Regions from separate parts of the Rhodococcus sp. B7740 genome, predicted to be linked through region 1. Evidence: riboswitches for the same ligand, from Rfam matches in the RefSeq annotation. Region 1 holds a riboswitch; the other holds the start of a gene.
The links. A riboswitch is a leader RNA that binds a small molecule or an ion and turns the genes downstream of it on or off. The one in region 1 is predicted to bind thiamine pyrophosphate.
Positions count from the first base shown of each region.

Region 2: it holds a riboswitch for thiamine pyrophosphate, as region 1 does, so the genes downstream of both, NY08_RS16385 (3-oxoacyl-ACP reductase) here and NY08_RS00905 (TenA family protein) in region 1, are expected to answer to the same signal.

Region 1 is NZ_CP010797.1:202,012-206,943, reverse strand. It holds gene NY08_RS26360 (hypothetical protein) at 1-399, shown strand, start outside; gene NY08_RS00910 (sugar porter family MFS transporter) at 518-1,915, shown strand; TPP riboswitch at 1,979-2,078, shown strand; gene NY08_RS00905 (TenA family protein) at 2,072-2,794, shown strand; gene NY08_RS00900 (ABC transporter substrate-binding protein) at 2,791-3,804, shown strand; gene NY08_RS00895 (ABC transporter permease) at 3,782-4,618, shown strand; gene NY08_RS00890 (ABC transporter ATP-binding protein) at 4,611-4,932, shown strand, end outside.
Region 2 is NZ_CP010797.1:3,558,783-3,563,714, forward strand. It holds gene NY08_RS16370 (quinone oxidoreductase family protein) at 1-624, opposite strand, end outside; gene NY08_RS16375 (TetR/AcrR family transcriptional regulator) at 714-1,301, shown strand; gene NY08_RS16380 (LLM class flavin-dependent oxidoreductase) at 1,308-2,576, opposite strand; gene NY08_RS16385 (3-oxoacyl-ACP reductase) at 2,578-3,339, opposite strand; TPP riboswitch at 3,388-3,480, opposite strand; gene NY08_RS16390 (hypothetical protein) at 3,586-3,900, shown strand; gene NY08_RS16395 (alpha-amylase family glycosyl hydrolase) at 3,890-4,932, opposite strand, start outside.

The DNA of each region.
Region 1 (4,932 bases):
GCAGGCAAGGCACCCGGTTGGTACTACTTCTCGAGCCCCAGCGGAAAATTCGAGTGCGGTATCGCCGTCCTCGAATCCTCGATCGCCGGATGCCACGGATCACTCCCCGATTCGGCACCCGAGGTTCCCGGCAGCGGAGCGTCGGGGACGGCGGTGAAACCGAATGCCGTACAGCTGATCGCCGGGTCCCCGGCGAAGTTCGAGAGCCTCGGCGATCCCAAGTTCCACCGTTTCGACGGGCCTGCGACGGCCTTGCCGTACGGCGAAGTTCTCACCGTCCCCGGAAGTGGTTCCACCAACGGCCTGCAGTGCAGCGTCGACGAGAAGACCGGGGTCACGTGCTCCGATCAGGTCGGCCACGGTTTCACCGTCTCGAACGAGGATTTCGACCTTCGCTGACGGTCTCGTTCGCGCGGCAAATTACCAGGCGTAATGTCCGGGGACGGTACGACAATCCCTGCCGTACGGTCTCCCCAGCGGCCGACGCCCGTGCGCGCGGCCGGAAGGTGCATCACACATGAATCAGACCTCGGACCGCCACACAGCGAAGGTCATCGGCGTCAGCATCGCCGCTGCTGTGGGCGGGTTCCTGTTCGGCTTCGACAGCTCGGTCATCAACGGCGCTGTCGACTCGATCGAAGATCATTTCCTCCTCGGCTCGTTCACCACCGGCTTCGTGGTGGCAATCGCCCTCATCGGGTGCGCAGTGGGTGCCTGGTTCGCCGGCAGCCTCGCAGATCGTTGGGGACGCAAGAAGGTCATGCTGCTGGGCTCGGCCCTGTTCGTCGTTTCCTCGATCGGCTCGGGATTGGCGTTCAGCGTCCCCGACCTGATGCTCTGGCGAGTGCTCGGCGGACTCGGAATCGGCATCGCCTCGGTGATCGCACCGGCGTACATCGCCGAGATCGCTCCCGCCAAATGGCGCGGTTCCTTGGCCTCGCTTCAGCAATTGGCCATCACCATCGGCATTTTCGCTGCTCTGCTGTCCGACGCTCTTCTCGCCGGTGCCGCCGACGGCGCGTCCAACGACCTGTGGTTCGGCATCGAGGCATGGCGCTGGATGTTCCTGGTCGGCGTGATTCCCGCTCTCGTGTACGGGTTGCTGGCAACCCTGATCCCGGAGTCTCCGCGTTACCTCGTCGGTCAGCATCTCGACGAGGAAGCGGCCCGCGTACTCGCCGAGATCACCGGTGAGCTGCACCCGGACGAGCGCGTCCACGAGATCAGGCTGACGCTGCGCAAGGAGTCACGCTCGTCGTTCGCCGATATTCGCGGGCCGAAGTTCGGCCTGCAACCCATCGTCTGGGTGGGCATCACGATGGCCGTGCTGCAACAGCTGGTCGGCATCAATGCGATCTTCTACTACTCGACGACGCTGTGGCGTTCGGTCGGCTTCTCCGAGGATCAATCGTTCACCACCTCCGTGATCACCGCTGTGATCAACGTGGTCATGACGTTCGTGGCGATCCTGTTCGTGGACCGAATCGGTAGGCGCAAACTGCTGATGGGGGGTTCGATCGGCATGTTCGTCGGGCTCGTCATGGCGTCGGTGGCATTCTCGCAGGCGACCGGCAGCGGCGACGACGTCACGTTGCCCGCTCCGTGGGGTGCGATCGCGTTGGTCGGGGCCAATCTGTTCGTCATCTTCTTCGCCTCCACATGGGGACCGATCATGTGGGTCATGCTCGGTGAGATGTTCCCCAACCGCATGCGTGCCATGGCGCTCGGCATCGGCACCGCAGCCAACTGGATGGCCAACTTCGCTGTCACGCTTGCCTTCCCGCCGCTGACGTCGTCCGTGGGGCTGTGGGCGATCTACGCAGGATTCGCTCTGTTCGCCGCGCTCTCGTTCTTCTTCGTCAAGGCCAAGATCAGGGAGACCAAGGGCATGGAACTCGAGGACATGCTGGGCTGACGCCGGACCGCAGATGCAGGGGCGGCACCAGCGCCACCGGGTGAGCGGTGTTACTGTCGCTTTCGTTCTGACACGGGGTGTGTCCGCCGATGCGGATGCTGAGATCAAACCCGCCGAACCTGATGCAGGTAATGCTGACGAAGGGATGTCAAGGCGATGACGCCTGTTGTATCTGCGGACCCGGTCCGCTTCACCGATCTACTGTGGGATGCGTCCGAGAACATCCGACGCGCGATCGACGACCTCGAGTTTCTCCGGCTTCTCGGAGCCGGAACACTTCCGCTCGATGCGTTCCGTCGGTATCTCGAGCAGGATTCGCTCTATCTCGGTGGGTACGTCAAGTCGCTGTCACTACTGGCAGCACACGCACCGAACCCGATCGCCGGAGCGTTCTGGGCGAGCGCCGCCGCCAGCGCGATGGACGAGGCCGCCTCGCACGAAGAGATGCTGACCGGTGGAGCGCTGCCCGCGTCGACCTGCACACCCCAGGCTTCACCGGCATGCCTCGGTTACACCTCCTACCTCACCGCGATTGCGGCAACCGAACCGTATCCTGTTGCAGCAGCGGCTGTTCTGCCGTGCTTCTGGATCTACGCCGACGTGGGCCGCTCACTCGCCGGTGCCGCGAGAGCGGTTCTCGATCGCGATCCCGACCACCCGTACGCGCGGTGGGTAGCCGCGTACGACGCACCCGAATTCCATGCGATCGTCGACGCCGCAAGGACATTCGTGGACGACGCGGCGGCTGCCGCGACTCCGGTACAGCGAGAGCAGATGATCGACGCCTTCGTCGTGGCATCGAGGTACGAATTGATGTTCTGGGACAGCGCTTTGCATCCCACTCCGTGGCCGCTGGGCCAGAGTGCGGTGCACGCATGAGAACCGCTCGGATCCTCGCCGCGTTGGCGGCGGCCGTCGTTGCCACGACCGGACTGGTGGGCTGCTCGCAGTCGACGGACTCCGACACCATTCGATTCGCGTTGGACTGGACGCCGAACACCAACCACACCGGTCTCTACGTGGCCATACAGGAAGGCTACTTCGCCGACGCCGGCCTGGACGTGGAGATTCTGCCGTACAACAGCACCGCAGCGGACACTCTCGTCGATGCCGGAAACGCCGAATTCGGTATCAGTACACAGAGTTCCGGTGTGTTCGCCACCTCGGCGGGCGCGCAGATCGTCTCGGTCCTCGCGCCGCTCCAACATTGGGCGACCGGCATCGGAGTCCGCGCAGATCGAGACGACATACCGAGCCCGAAGGCACTCGACGGCAAGGTCTACGCCGGCTTCGGCGAATCCGGTGAGCAAGCCGGACTCCAGCAGGTCATCGAGAACGACGGTGGCACAGGCGAATACGAGACCGTCGTCCTGGGAACCTCGGCGTACGAGGCGGTGTATTCGGGGACCGCGGACTTCACCGTCTCCTATTTCGCGTGGGAAGGCATCGAAGCCGAGCACAGCGGAACCCCGATGAAGTACTTCGACTACACCGACTACGGCTTTCCCGACGCCTACGCCATCACGATCAGCGGCAACGAGCCCTGGCTCGCAGCCCACCCGGACCAGGCCGAGAAGTTCGTCCAGGCTCTTCAGCGCGGCTACCAACTCGCCGCCGACGATCCGGACAAGGCCGCACAGGATCTGATCGACGCCAATCCGGGAACGTTCACCGACGAATCGCTGGTCTTCGAGAGCCAGAAGATGCTCGCGGCGAAGTACATGAAGGACTCGTCCGGCGAAGTAGGACGACAGAGTATCGACAAGTGGACGGCGTACTCCAAGTTCCTGTACGACAGTGGCGTGCTGGCCGATCAGAACGGCGCGCCTCTGACCGCGGAGCCGGATTGGTCGACCTACTTCACCAATGACTACCTCGGCGATCGATGAGACGGTGGCCGCTGATCGAGGTTCCTTCTCGCTCAGCGGTATCCGAGCCTCGCTGCGTTGGGCGTGGCCGGCGCTGACCGTCGTCGTTCTGATCATCGCCGCCTGGCAGATCTACGTCGAGATCAGTGGCATCCGCCCGCAGGTGCTGCCGTCCCCCGGTCGCGTGGTGGTCCAGGGTTGGGCGCAACGCGATGCGATCGCCGAGAACGCAGCGGCAACCCTGCAGGTGACCCTCGTCGGGTTCGCGGTCTCCTTGTCCCTGGCCTGGTTGCTGGCCATCGCGGTGGACTTCTCGCCGTGGCTGCGTCGCGCGTTCGTTCCCCTCTTCGTCGTATCGCAGACGCTTCCGATCATCGCGATCGCGCCACTGTTGATCATCTGGTTCGGCTTCGGGCTGCTTCCGAAGATCCTGGTGATCGCCTTGGCGACGTTCTTCCCGATGGCCATCGGACTCATCGAGGGTTTCGCGGCGGCCGATCGAGACGCGCGATCGCTGCTGGCCAGCATGGGTGCCTCGCGCTGGCAACATTTTCGATACGTGCGGCTACCGTCGGCGCTACCCCGGTTCTTCACCTCCCTGCGCATCGGAATCACCTACGCCGTGGTCGGCGCGATCTTTGCCGAATATGCCGGGGCCAGTGCCGGGCTCGGCATCTACATGAGTCAACAGAAGAACTCGTTTCGTACCGATCTGGTTCTCGCCGCGGTTGCCGTGACGGCCGTGATCAGCGTGGTCCTGTTCGTCTCCACCTTCCTGGTGGAGCGGTTCGTTGCGCCTTGGGCGCGCCACGGGTCGGTTGGTCTTCATGTCTGACCCCGACACCTGCATCGACGTTCGCGATCTCACCAAATCATTCGGCGACAAGCCCGTACTCGACGGTGTGTCGTTCAGTGCTGGCCCCGGCGAGTTCCTGTCGATCATCGGCCCGAGCGGTTCCGGTAAGAGCACGGTGTTCAACATGCTGGCCGGACTCGACAAGCCCGACTCCGGCTCGGTTCGAGTACCGCCGTGCGCCTACATGCCGCAGAAGGATCTCCTGTTTCCGTGGCGTTCGGTGCTGGACAACACCACCCTCGGGCTCGAAGTGCAGGGCGTTGCCAAGAAGGAGGCGCGGGCGCGGGCACGCG
Region 2 (4,932 bases), 2.0 Mb from region 1:
GTAGTCGACCACGACGTCCGCGCCGGAGGATGCGTGCCGAATGGCGGAAGACAGTTCGTCGACGCTCTTGTCGCCGATGGCGACCGTCGCTGTGGCACCGAGCTCGCGGGTGGCGTCGAGCGCGCCCTCGTCGCGTCCGACGACCGTGATCGATCCGGCCCCGAGCAGCGTGGCGGCCTGCACTGCCAATCGTCCGACGACCCCGGTGCCACCGAGGATCACCACGTTCTCCCCGTCCTTCATCCGGCCACCGTGGGTGAGCGGCATCAGGGCTGCCAGTCCGGCGTTGCCGAGCGTTGCGGCGGTCGAGAAGTCGAGCCCGTCGGGTAGTTCCACGAGCGACGCCGCCGGCACCAACGCCTGCTGGGCCATCGAACCGTAGGGCGCGACCGGTGGGCAGAAGTACACACGGCGACCGTCCTGTGTGGTGCCCGTGCCTTCGATACCGATCACGGTCGGCAGTGACTGCGGGCTGAGGTAGTGGGTGCCCGCGGCGATGACGATATCGACGGCATTGAGAGTTGCCGCCGCCACGTCGACCACCGCCATGCCGGGTGCCGGTTCCGGGTTGCCATGGTCTGCGTACGTGGGCACTCCGAATTCGGTCAGAACTGCGGCTTTCATCCGTCCCCCTGTGAAGCGAATCGATATTCACTGAATCAATATTCAGTGAGTATCGTGACGGCAGAGGTGTCAACAGGGAGGGTGTGACGATGGCGGCCACGAGCCGGGCGCAGCAGGCCGAACAGACGCGCATCGAGCTGGAGAACGCCGCCCGCGTCGTGTTCGCCCGGTCCGGTTACCTCAACACCAAGATCGTCGACATCACCCGGCAAGCCGGCCGCGCAGCGGGGTCGTTCTACAACCATTACTCCGGCAAGGACGAACTACTGCTGGCGTTGGCCGAGCAAATCGGTGTGGATGCCGACATCATCGTCGCCACTCAGGATCCGACGGCCCGCGACCGCCCCACGATGCGGCCACACGTGGAGGTGTTCTGGCAGTTGATGACTCGACACCGTGTGGTGATCGATGCCCTCCGCGACGCCGCACTCGTCAATGCGGACTTCGCCGAGCGAGTGCACCGATTCACGCAGGTCCAGTTCGAGCCGTGGGTGAACCGCCTCGCGAATTTCGAGAAGGCGGGCGTCGAGCTACCGGCATCCCCGGCCACCACCGCGATGCTGATCGGCGGTGCGGCGGAGAACTTCGCCCGGCTGTGGCAGGGCTCGCCCGAGCAAGGACTCGACGCTCTGGTGGCGTTCGTCGATCGGGGCGTCTTCGGTCCGGCCGCTCGGTGAATCCACTCAGTGAGCCAGATTCCCACGCAGCGTCGACCCGGTGTACTCCGATCGAAAGAGACTGCGCTGCTGCAATATAGGGACCACCTGATCGACGAAGTCGACGAGCGAGTCCGGGTAGCGAGGGCACATCAGGTTGAACCCGTCGGCACCGCGACCGATCCACGACTGCATCTCGTCGGCGACCGACTCCGGTGTACCGATCATCGTGGCGTGTCCACCACCCGCCGCGAGGGTACCGAGCAACTCTCGGACCGTGGGAGCGTCCTTCTCGATGATTCGGAGGATGGTCTCGTAGCGCCCCTGCGGTCCGGTGAACTCCGCTGCCGGTGGCAGAGTCGGTACCGGAGCATCGAGTTCCCAAGCAGCGCAGTCCTGCCCGGTGAATGTCGACAGCATCGCCAACGACTGCTCGGTGGGGAGCAGCAGATCCAGTTCGGCTTTCTTGCGGCGGGCTTCGTCCATGGTCGAGCCGATATAGGTCACCAGACCTGGCATGATCCCCACCGTCGCGCTGTCGCGACCCGCATGGCGGATTCGCGTCTTCACGTCCTCGTAATAGCGTTGCGCTGCCACGAGATCGTAGGCGACGGCGTAGATCGCCTCGGCATACTTGGCCGCCAGTTCGCGGCCCGGTCCCGACGCTCCGGCCTGAAACAGGACCGGACGACCCTGCGGAGACCGCGGTACCGTCAACGGACCGTCGACGCGAAAGTGCTTGCCGTCGTGGTCGATCGAGTGCACCTTGGCCGGATCGGCGTAGTTGCCGCTCCGATCGAGTGTCAACGCGTCGGCATCCCACGAATCCCACAGCGCCAGAGCCGTGTCGACGAATTCCTCGGCGCGCGCGTAGCGCTCCTCACGAGCCGGAATGACGTCCATTCCGTGATTGCGGGCCTCGGCGTCGAACATGGAGGTGACCACGTTCCAACCGGCCCGGCCGCCGCTGATGTGATCGAGCGACGCCAGCATGCGTGCAGCATGGAACGGGGTGTAGAACGTCGACGACACCGTGGTGACGAGCCCGATGCGCGTGGTGGCCCTGGCCATGGCCGACAGCGCGGTGATCGGCTCGAGCAACCAGGTACCGGCCCCGGCAGGATCGCGAACCGAATGTCCGTCGGCGAAGAACACGGCGTCGAACTTTCCCCGTTCGGCGAGCTGCGCGAGTTCCTCGTAGTACGAGATGTCGCCCAGGTCCTCCACCCGCGAATCGGGGTGCCGCCACGCCGCACTGTGGTGCCCGCAACCGTAAAGAAAAGCGTTGAGGTGCATGTCAGTCCTTGACCAGGCCGCCGTCGACGACGAGGTTCTGACCGGTGACCGACCGCGCCCACGGCGAGGCGAAGAACAGCAGTGCGTCGGCGAATTCCTCGGGGGTGGTGACGCGTTGCAGCGGAGTCGACGCAGCGATGAAGTCGAACACCTCGGCCGGAGTGGCCGCGCTGGCGTCGGTGGTGCGCAGCAGTCCACCCGAGACCATATTGACGGTGATGTTGTCCGCGCCCAGGTCCGCGGACAACGTTCGCGTCAGCGAGAGCAGCGCCGCCTTGGACGCCGTGTAGTCGTGGTACGGCACCACGGGATTCTGGAACAAGTTGGTGCCCACGTTGACGATTCGGCCGAACCCGGCCTCGCGCATACCCGGCAGCGCAGCCTGGGTGGTGAGCAACGCCGCGCGGACGCTGCCGCGCAGTTGCGCGTCGAAACGCTCCCAGGTGATGGTGTCGGCCTTGGGGCGGGCATCGCCGTCGAAGGAGAAATCGGCCAGAGCATTGTTGACGACGGTGGTGATCGGGGTGCCGAAGTGCTCACGTGCAGTGCCGAACAGCGCGGCGACGTCCGACTCGTCGGTGACGTCACCCTGCACTGCGATCGCGTTCTCGCCGAGACGAGCTGCCAGCGCCTCGGCAGCATCTTTGCTGTTGCGGTAATCGATCACCACACGTGCACCCTGACCGGCGAACGCCGCGGCGATCGCTGCTCCCAGTCCGCGTCCACCGCCGGTTATCAACACTGTCTGCTCGTCGAATTTCATGCGCCTCGCCTCTCGTTCGAGGTCGGGACCGTCACGAGGGGACAGGAATACCGAACGTCACGACATTCCCTTCGCTGGTCCTAACCAGATCAGGTTCGACGGGTGTGTTCTCAGCCCCTGGGGGCACCCCGTGTCGCGCTCGACTGTACCCACCGGTCTCGGCAGGACGGTGCATTGCCTTCGATACGGCTCTCTAGCTCAGTTGATAGATACCCGAATACGACGATGACAAGTTACTGTGCCGCCATGGCCGAACGCGTCTACCTGGAGTATCGCCTCGACGAGAACGTCATCTTCGTTCTCGACCACCGCACCGTCGAGGTGTTCGACGCCGCCGTGAGGATCGCATCGGGCGGGCGCTGTCGGTGGCATGTGGATCAGCTCGGCGTGGACGCGAAGCCGACCCGGGACGGCACCAAGATCGTCCTCGGTCTGCGAACATCCGACGGCAGCATCGGCTACTCGGGCGACCGAATGAAGTTCACTGTCACCGACGAACAGCTGCCGCATCTGCTGGCGTTCTTCGATCGCGCGAAAGCGGCCAGGGCCCTCAACCGATGACCGCCCAGCCGTGCGGCGGAACGTTCACCCGCCCGTCGTTCAGGCCCGCTTCCCCGGCCAGCACCTCCCTGCCCTCGACCGCATAGTCGATCGCGTCGTCGCCGACATTCAGTGCCACGGTGATCGACTCGCCGTCCGCAGAAGCTCGGTAAACGAGTGCAGTGTTGGTGAGCTCGAGAGTTTCGGTGCGGGCGGAGTACAACCACGGGCTTCGGCGTCGTAACCCGATCAGCTCCTGGTGAATTCGGAACACGGGCCAGCCGTACGGGGCCAGATCGTCCGGGGATTCGGGGTACTCCGGACGCACGTCGTCGTCGCCGCCTACGCGATCCTCCTTGATGCCGCGGAAGGCCTGCTCGTCGCCGTAGTAGACCATGGGCATACCGCCCACGGTGAACAGAACCACCAACGCGTGCACCAGATGTCGCTCGTCCTCGATGACGCTGGCGATGCGATTGACGTCGTGATTTCCGACGAACGTGGCGGGCACGAAGGCGTCGAGCCACCCGTTGTGACGCTCCAGTGCGTGCGAGAGCTCGAAGAAGTTCCTCTCGCTCAGACCGCTCCAGATCGCCTTCCACAGCTCGTACTGGGTGACCGAATCCAGCGTGGACGCCGAGACGATTCGGTCGTAGTCACCGTGAATCACCTCGCCCAGAAAGTATGCCTCCGAATGCTTTTCGCGAACCTTCGGCAGTACCGCCGCCCAGAAGCGCGGCGACACCGCATAGGCCGCGTCGAGCCGCCAGGCGTCGACACCGCGTTCGAGCCAGTGCGAGAGCACATCCACGACGTACTGCTGCACATGCGGGCTCTCGTGGTTCAGCGCAACCAGCTCGTCGTGCCCCTCGAAGTTGCGATGCGTCGGCTCGTCGCCGGACCAATCCAGATGGAACCACCCTGCGGCCTCGGAGTCCGGTCCCTCGGCCAGGGCCTGATGGAACTTCGGAAAGCTCTGTGCCACATGGTTGAAGACGCCGTCGAACATGATCTTCAGGCCGCGGGAATGCGCAGCGACGATCAGCGAGTCGA